2 regions of the Leeuwenhoekiella sp. ZYFB001 genome follow, and region 2 is predicted to be linked to the other one. Evidence: riboswitches for the same ligand, from Rfam matches in the RefSeq annotation. Region 2 holds a riboswitch; the other holds the start of a gene.
The links. Region 2 has a riboswitch for thiamine pyrophosphate ahead of pnuC (nicotinamide riboside transporter PnuC). Riboswitches for the same ligand answer to the same signal wherever they lie in the genome.
Positions count from the first base shown of each region.

Region 1: it holds a riboswitch for thiamine pyrophosphate, as region 2 does, so the genes downstream of both, thiM (hydroxyethylthiazole kinase) here and pnuC (nicotinamide riboside transporter PnuC) in region 2, are expected to answer to the same signal.

Region 1 covers NZ_CP050460.1:465,740-470,165, forward strand. The annotation lists gene thiD (bifunctional hydroxymethylpyrimidine kinase/phosphomethylpyrimidine kinase) at 1-385, opposite strand, end outside; gene thiE (thiamine phosphate synthase) at 388-1,047, opposite strand; gene thiM (hydroxyethylthiazole kinase) at 1,050-1,844, opposite strand; TPP riboswitch at 1,895-1,989, opposite strand; gene HCN54_RS02025 (Na(+)-translocating NADH-quinone reductase subunit F) at 2,042-2,500, opposite strand; gene HCN54_RS02030 (DUF4982 domain-containing protein) at 2,561-4,426, opposite strand, start outside.
Region 2 covers NZ_CP050460.1:2,075,039-2,079,464, forward strand. The annotation lists gene glyA (serine hydroxymethyltransferase) at 1-779, opposite strand, end outside; gene fahA (fumarylacetoacetase) at 889-2,181, shown strand; TPP riboswitch at 2,261-2,372, shown strand; gene pnuC (nicotinamide riboside transporter PnuC) at 2,431-3,036, shown strand; gene HCN54_RS09075 (acyl-CoA dehydrogenase) at 3,014-4,018, shown strand; gene HCN54_RS09080 (3-oxoacyl-ACP synthase III family protein) at 4,095-4,426, opposite strand, start outside.

The sequences.
Region 1 (4,426 bases), 1.6 Mb from region 2:
CAATACTTTTTATGGTCGCATTCTCAATAAGTTTGTGACCACTGGTCGCGACCATCACCGGATCAAAAACAACCGGAATATCCGGATATTCATTGAGTTTAGCAGCAATAACTTCTACCAATTCTGGCATGTGAACCATGCCTATTTTTACAGCGCAAGGCGGAATATCTTCAAATATAGAATCCAGTTGCTCTTTTACAACAGAAGTAGGAATACTAAAAATGGACTGAACCCCCGTAGTATTCTGTACCGGAAGTGCGGTAAGCACTGTGGTGGCGTAGCAGCCTAATGCCGAAATGGTTTTAAGATCAGCCTGAATGCCGGCACCTCCGCTTCCGTCAAATCCGGCAATGCTTAAAACCGTAGGATATTTATAGTACTTCATAATTAATATGGTTTTACTGTGCGTGATTTCAGTCCTTTTTCAATCTCCAAGCGTAATTCTTTTGCAGCGCTTTTGGGATTTTTGGCAGCGCAAATCGCTGAAACTACCGCAATACAATCTGCTCCGGCTTCAATTACTTTTTTGACATTGGAAGCCTTCATATGACCAATGGCTACAAGCGGTTTTTGAGTGCTCGCTCTAATTTTTTCAATGCCATCTAAACCCCAGGTTGTAACGGTATCTGTTTTGGTAGCAGTGTCAAATACAGGACTTATTCCTAAATAATCTGAAGTATAGGTTTGCTCGTTATATAGCTGTTCAAGATATTCAATAGAATAGCCTAGAATCCCGCAAGATTCCCAAGCTACTTTTATTTTAGTTGGAGCAATATCTGAGTTCCCCACGTGAATCCCTGCTGCAGCGCTTTTTTGAGCCACCTCAAGATTATCGTTGATAATCAGCGGCACGTTATACGGCTGCAACACTTCTTTCAACTGCAGCGCTTTATTTAAGAAGGCTTCGGTAGTATCTTTTTTTTCGCGTAGCTGAATAAGATCAACACCACCTTGAACTGCGGCTTCTGCAACTTCGAGAAAATTTCTGCCCTGGCATGCTTCTTCAGAAATCACTAAATAAAGACGGTATGGAAATGCACTTGCCATACTTAATCTAGAATTTTGACGGTGTTTATATACTCCTCTTTGGTGATCGAATGCAATTTATCAAGAAGATGCGTTTGTAAACTTCCCGGGCCTTGAGAAGACTTGGCGGCAAGTTCCCCGGCGACTGCCATTAAAGAAGTAGCAGCAAGAGCGGCTTCTTTTTTATTAGGAATTACAGCAATAAATGCAGCAAGAATCGCCGTCGCAGAACATCCCATTCCGGTGATTTTAGTCATCAGCGCATCTCCGTTTTTAAGTTGATCAACACTTTCTTCAGAAACTACAATATCAACAGCACCTGATATTACGACTAAAGCGCCGTATTCTTTATTTAAAAATTGCGCAGCTTCAATGGCTTCCAGGCTAGAAGAAGTACTATCAACTCCTTTTGTGGCTGTGGTATTATGTTTTGCCAAAGCCAAAATTTCTGACGCATTGCCTCTGATCGCTGTAGGTTTTAGCGCCAGTAATTCGCTAAGTACTTCATCACGATACGCAGTAGCGCCAGCACCCACCGGATCTAAAATCCAGGGTTTGTTATTTTGATTTGCGGCTGCAACCGCCAATATCATAGATTCTACCCAGTATTCATCAAGGGTACCAATATTAATCACCAAAGCCTGGCAGATGGCTTGCATACTTTGCATTTCGGGATGAGCGTGGGCCATTATAGGGGAAGCGCCTACCGCAAGTAAGGCGTTTGCGGTATTATTCATCACAACATAATTGGTGATATTTTGTACCAACGGAGCTTGCTCGCGAACACTGGTAATATGCTTAAAAAGTAACTCTTTCATAGATTGATTTTAAAAGTTCAATGGCTATAGAGTTACTTCTAGAGTAGAAGTGCAATGTAGATACTTTTCCCTACGCTGGTCTCAACCAAACAGGTTCAAAGGGACTGTCTCAATTCTAGTTGCTAGAATACCCCTAAAGCCAAATCAAAGATAAATGTTCTGCACGGAATGCAGTAAAATAAGCGTGGATAATTAAGTTATGGCAAAGCCAAAAAATCATTTACCGGTTGGTTATTTTCAAACTCAAAGAGTTTAGAATAATCCATAGCATTTGGAATCTGGTCCAGTTTGCAGAGCAATGCTACTGCTTGGCACATTCCATTGAACATCACTTCTTTTGAAGTGCGATCAACAGTAACTTCTGAACGTCTAGAAAGCGGAAGCGAATACCCGCAACCTTCTAAAAATGCTGCTTCGATCTGAAGTAATTCTAGAGGTGAGTAGCCCGCGAATGTTCTACCTAAAGATTGATGCACTTTACCCACATAGGTAAGTTTATTGCTTCCGTGGCCTTCCGTAAGGTGTTTCCAGCTGTCTGTATTATCTAGAATATTTCCTACAGCACAACTTTTACAACATTCAGGATTGAGGGTGTCATTATGAAATGCTTTGTATAATTTTTGAATAGCGAGGTCAAATCGAGCGGTAGCGTGCATCATCTTTTTCTTTTTTATAAAGTTACGAAATTCAAAACGAAGCTTTACTATGCAAAATCATCAAAGCGTGGTTATCGAGATAGTTGCCTTTTTAAGCTGTTTGCCTGACACTTCAAGATTAAGGTTTCCGGGGTTTTTAGTGCTTTCTACAAGAACCACGAGTTTGCCGCTAAAAAGTTTCATCTGAGGCTCATAAAACGATGCTAAAGAAGTAGGATCACCGTTACAAACCGCTTTAAAATTACCTTTACCGGTAACTTTAAACTTCAATGCGTTTGTTGCAGTGGGGCAGGGGTTGCCGTTTTTGTCAACCACAGAAACCGTAACAAAGCTAAGGTCTTTTCCGTTTGCAGTGATGGTTTTTCGGTCTGCTTCCAAAATAATTTGATGAGGTTTTCCCGCAGTTTTAATGGTTTTTTCAGCAGCTTGCTTTCCATTTTTATCAAGCGCGACCACTTTTAGTGTACCGGGTTCATAGATAACATCATTCCACATCAGGCGATACCGTGTTTGCGGTGTAGAATCATTTTTGATACGAATTCCTTGGCTTTTTCCGTTTACAAAAAGCTCGGCGCGGTCATAACTGGTGTATACAAAAACCGGAGTTTTTTTGCCCTCGCGACCTTCCCAATTCCAATGGGGTAACATATGAAGCGTTTCATCTTCTGTATTCCAACGGCTGCGGTAGAGATAATACCTGTCTTTTGGTATTCCTGCAAGGTCGATCATCCCAAAATACGAACTTCGAGAAGGCCAGCTGGTGTCATAAGGCGTGGGTTCACCAAGATAGTCAAAACCGGTCCAAACAAACTCCCCAATCACCCAAGGTTTATCATCTTGCATAATAAAATCTGTCTCCGGAAGATTTGACCAACTGCAATATTCGAGATCGTACGACGAACTTTGAAAATCAGGATATTCTTTCATACTCGCTTTTTCAACAGGGAATTTGTAAATGCCTCGCGAACTCACCGTTGAAGCAGTTTCTGAACCCAAAATAAAGCCCTGCGGAAACTTTTCATAAGCTTCTTCATACAGATGGACGCGGTAGTTTAAGCCGGGAATATCCAGAATGGCGCCAAAACCAGACTCCATTGTGGCTTTTACTTGATCCATACCCACGGTAACGGGGCGTGTAGGATCTTCCCGGTGAAAAATATTTTGCAACCATAAGGCGCGTTTTACCCCGGCGCTTCCGTACTGATCGGGCACCTCGTTACCGGCGCTCCACATAACAATAGAAGGATGATTGCGCGTAGCGCGCACAAGATTTACTACATCTTTTTCGGCGTAGTCATCAAAAAACCGATTGTAGCCATTTTTTACTTTAGGTTTTTTCCATTCGTCAAAGCTTTCCGCCAGAAATAAAAAACCCATTTCATCTGCTAATTCCAGTTGCTCAAATGAAGGCATATTATGCGCACTGCGAATGGCGTTACACCCCAGATCTTTTAAAATTTGCATTTGCCTGCGCAACGCTGCTTTGTTGACGGCAGTGCCTAAAGGTCCTAAATCGTGATGCAAGCAAACACCCTTAAATTTACGGGTTTCGCCATTGAGCTGAAAACCGTTTTCTGCGGAATAATTGATGGATCGAATACCAAATTTTGTAGCAACTTCATCCTTAAGTTCGTCACCAGCATACAGCTGCGTTACGGCTTTGTAGAGGTATGGATTTTCAGGACTCCATAAACTGGGCTTCACAACTTTTAAATTTTGGTCAAATTGCTGATCGTAAGATACCGGTGTTTGCTGCTGAGCTACAACTAGATTTTGAGCATCATAAATGGTCGTTTTTAGACTAAGATTTTTACCGCTAAAATTCGTTTTGATGTTGACTTTAGCCACTTCTTGAGTAACAACCGGAGTTGTGATGGTAGTTCCCCATTGGTCTATACTTGCAGGGTCTTTGATGATTAAGCTCAC
Region 2 (4,426 bases):
CTGTCTAATAAAGAAGACATCATTCTCAGATTACCATTCTTTAATTTAATCCCGAATGGATTCTCAAAATCTTTCCCCATCAAGATCAAACCTCCACGAGGTCCTCTTAAGGTTTTGTGGGTAGTGGTGGTAACAATATGACAATGTGGTACAGGGTCACCAATAATTCCCTTGGCAATAAGACCTGCAGGATGCGCCATATCACATAACAAGATCGCTCCTACTTTATCTGCGATCTCACGAAAACGCTTATAATCGATCTCACGGCTATACGCAGAAGCTCCCGCGATGATCATCTTAGGCTGCTCCTTTACTGCAAGTTCTTCGATCTTATCGTAGTTTAATAAGCCGGTTTCTTGGTCTACCCCATAAAACACAGGATTATATAAGCGACCAGAAAAGTTTACCGGCGAACCGTGGGTCAAGTGACCTCCGTGTGCTAGATCAAAACCTAAAAAGGTTTCGCCAGGCTTCATACAAGCGTGAAATACTGCTGTATTTGCTTGTGATCCTGAGTGTGGTTGTACGTTTGCATAGTCTGCCCCAAAGAGTTCCTTAGCCCGGTCAATAGCAATTTGTTCTACTACATCTACTACTTCACAACCTCCATAGTAGCGCTTTCCGGGATACCCTTCGGCGTATTTATTAGTAAGCACAGAGCCCGCCGCTTCCATCACTTGTTCGCTGACGAAGTTCTCTGATGCAATTAACTCTAAACCATTAAGTTGACGTTGTTTTTCTTCCTGAATAAGATCAAAGATTTCAGTATCCCGTTGCATGCTTTATAAAGTTTGTTAAATTAGGTGCAAAAGTAGTCATTAGAATTGGTTGGTACTATTTTAATTCTATATTTGAAATGAGCATTTACTAACATTTTATCAAGAATTTATGCCTTCCAAAGCAAACGACCCTAAACGTAAAACCTGGTTAGAGACCCCTACGCATACTGATTTTCCTATTCAAAATATTCCATTTGGCGTATTTCTTACCCGTGATGATATCATTACCATTGGTACCCGAATTGGAGATTATGCAATTGACTTGGGTGCGCTGCATCAACTGGGCTACTTTGAAGGAATCCCGCTTACCGATGATATCTTCCTACAAGATACCTTGAACGATTTTATTGCTGACGGGCGCAAAACCTGGCGTGCCGTGCGCAATCGGATTTCTCATATTTTTGAGGAAAGCAATGCTGATTTACGCGATAATGAAGAACACCGGGATATCGTAATTTTTGAATTGAATGAAGTAGAGATGCAACTTCCTGTTCAGATTGGAGATTATACTGATTTTTACAGCAGTAAAGAACACGCTACCAATGTGGGTAAAATCTTTCGCGGTGGCGAAAATGCGTTAATGCCTAACTGGATGCATATGCCGGTTGCCTATCACGGAAGAAGCAGCTCGATCATTCCTTCAGGAATACCGGTGCACAGACCGCAAGGGCAAAAGCTCCCTAACGGAGCGACTAAACCTATATTTGGTCCGTCGCGCCAGTTGGATTTTGAATTGGAGATGGCATTTATCACTACTGATGCTAATGAGTTAGGTCAACCCATTCCTGCAGATCAGGCTGAAGAATACATCTTTGGGATGGTATTGTTTAATGACTGGAGTGCGCGCGACATTCAGCGTTGGGAATATGTGCCTCTTGGACCCTTTTTAGGAAAAAACTTTGCTTCGTCTGTTTCTCCTTGGATCGTAACTCTTGACGCCTTAGAACCCTTTAGAACTACAAGTCCGAAGCCCGAAGAAGAACTGCTTCCTTATCTGAATTATTCAGGAAAAAAGACTTTTGATATCAATCTTCAGGTGAGTATCAAGCCCGAAGACAAAGCGGAAACCATCGTGAGTAAATCTAATTTCAAATATCTTTATTGGAATATGAGTCAGCAATTGGCGCATCACACCATCAATGGTTGTCCCGTAAATAGTGGAGATATGATGGGCAGTGGTACCATTTCTGGACCTACTCCTGATTCTTACGGCTCAATGCTTGAACTCAGCTGGAAAGGTTCAAAACCAGTAAAACTTTCCGAAGGTGGCGACCGAAAATATATTGAAGATAATGATACCGTAATCGTGCGTGGACACTGTGAGAAAGCCGGTGCAGCCCGCATAGGGTTTGGAGAAGTAGCCACAAAGATCCTACCCGTGTTTAAACACAAGAAAAAATAAAACCAAAACATACTCATTAAAAAACGCGCTAAATCCTTAAATATTTAGCGCGTTTTTAAATTGTAGACACGTACCTTTACACCACAAAATGGGGTGCTTGCTCTAATGATGCAGGCTGAGATGATACCCAGAGGCTTTACCTCGCACCTGATCCGGTTAGTACCGGCGTAGGGATTTTAAACGACACCACTCGTGTGCTTCTGCCCTTAGGGCTCATCTCCTCATTCAATACATTTTTAACTGATCACAATGGAGGAGTTTTTTATGGATTTTGTATGGTTGCAATGGATTGGGACCGCCTTTGGCGTTACTCAGGTCTTGCTCGCTCGCAAAAACAACGTCAACAACTATATTTTTGGAATCATAGGTATTCTCATCGGTATTTGGGTACTCTATCACTCCAAGCTGTATGCAGATATTTTACTGCACCTCTACTATCTGGTGATGAGTATTTATGGATATCTGTATTGGAAATTTGGCAAAGAAAAGCAAGAAGCGCCAATCGCCTATTCTAAACGTGATGAACACCTAAAAGCCGGCGGTATTGTCTTGGGCTGTTTTGTGTTGATGAGCTACTGGCTCACACAACATACAGATTCTGATGTGCCGTATCTGGATGCCGTTGTGAGCGCCTTTGCCTGGGCAGGAATGTGGTTGATGGCCAAACGTAAGATCGAGAATTGGGTGTACCTCAACATCAGCAATATCATTTCAATCCCATTATTGATCTATAAAGAATTGTACATCTACGCAGGTCTCACAGTCTTTCTCTTCATCGTTGGTACTTCGGGCTATTTAAAATGGCGTAAACTCATCAAACAAAATCATTCGCATGCAGCATTGGCACAATCTTAAAACCTGTAACGGTCATCAAAAAGTTTTTGATGCGGAAACGCTAAAAGCTATCGCAGCGGCAAAACTTTGGAATATTTGGGTGCCAAAAACACACGGCGGACTAGAATTAGATCTTACCGAAGGTTTACGTACACTTCAACAGCTCGCCAGCATTGACGGAAGCTTAGGTTGGACGGTCACGCTGTGTAGCGGTGCTAATTATTTCATCGGGAATTTACAACCGGAAACAGCCGGAGAACTCTTCAATCCTAATGAAGTTACCATTCTGGGAGGAAGTGGCGGACTCTTTGGCTTCGCCGAAAAAAAAGGAGATGCTTACCTCCTCAACGGAACTTGGAAATATGCTACCGGAGCACCTTACCTTACGCACTTCACTTTAAATGCAAAGATCATTGAAGACGGAAGAGAATTAAAAGATGACGATGGCGCTCCCATTTTTAGATCTTTTGTTATTCCGTGCGAAGCGGTGCGCATTATAGACGATTGGCACACGATGGGTTTACAAGCGACGGCTACACAATCTTTTGCGGTTACGGATTATCTGGTGCATCAAGATTATAGTTTTATCTACAATCGGTTTTATCTGCCTCAAGATATTTTTAAGATCAACTTCAGGGTTTTTGCAGATCTAACACTTTGGGTAAATTATATTGGCATGGTGCAACATCACCTGGCGGAAGCCTCAAAACTTCTAGACGAAAAAACACTAGAAGATCCGCATAAAAACACTACCGAAGCCGAAGATTTACTTTATAAATATGCAAATGAAGTCGAAGCGGCAACGGCTGACAATGCTTCGTTTGCAGATGATCAAATCGAAGCATTACATACGGCAGCAGCAGCTTCGGTTAAACGGCTATCTAAAATCCTGATGGAATTGCACCCGCTTTTGGGAATTAAAGCGGCACAAGTGGAGCATCCGCTCAATCAGATTTTCAGGGATTATTTTACCGCAACACAGCATCATATTTTTACACGATAAAACGAATTATAAAGCATAAAAAAGGAACCACATTGGTTCCTTTTTGTTTAACATATTTAAAATGATCGTTAGTTCATTACCATTTTATTATAGCGCTTGCCCAGGTAAATCCGCTACCAAAGGCAGCCAAGACTACCGTATCGCCTTCTTTGATTTTCCCTTCCTCCCAAGCTTCGGTTAACGCAATAGGTATAGACGCCGCAGTGGTATTTCCATATTTCTGAATATTGTTAAATACCTGATTGTCCTTCAGCTTAAATTGTTTTTGCACAAACTGCGAAATACGCAAATTAGCCTGATGCGGAATCAACATATCAATATCTTCTGCTGTGAGTTTGTTTTGTTGCAAACCTTCGTTGATCACTTCTGCAAAACGCACCACGGCATTTTTAAATACAAACTGTCCGT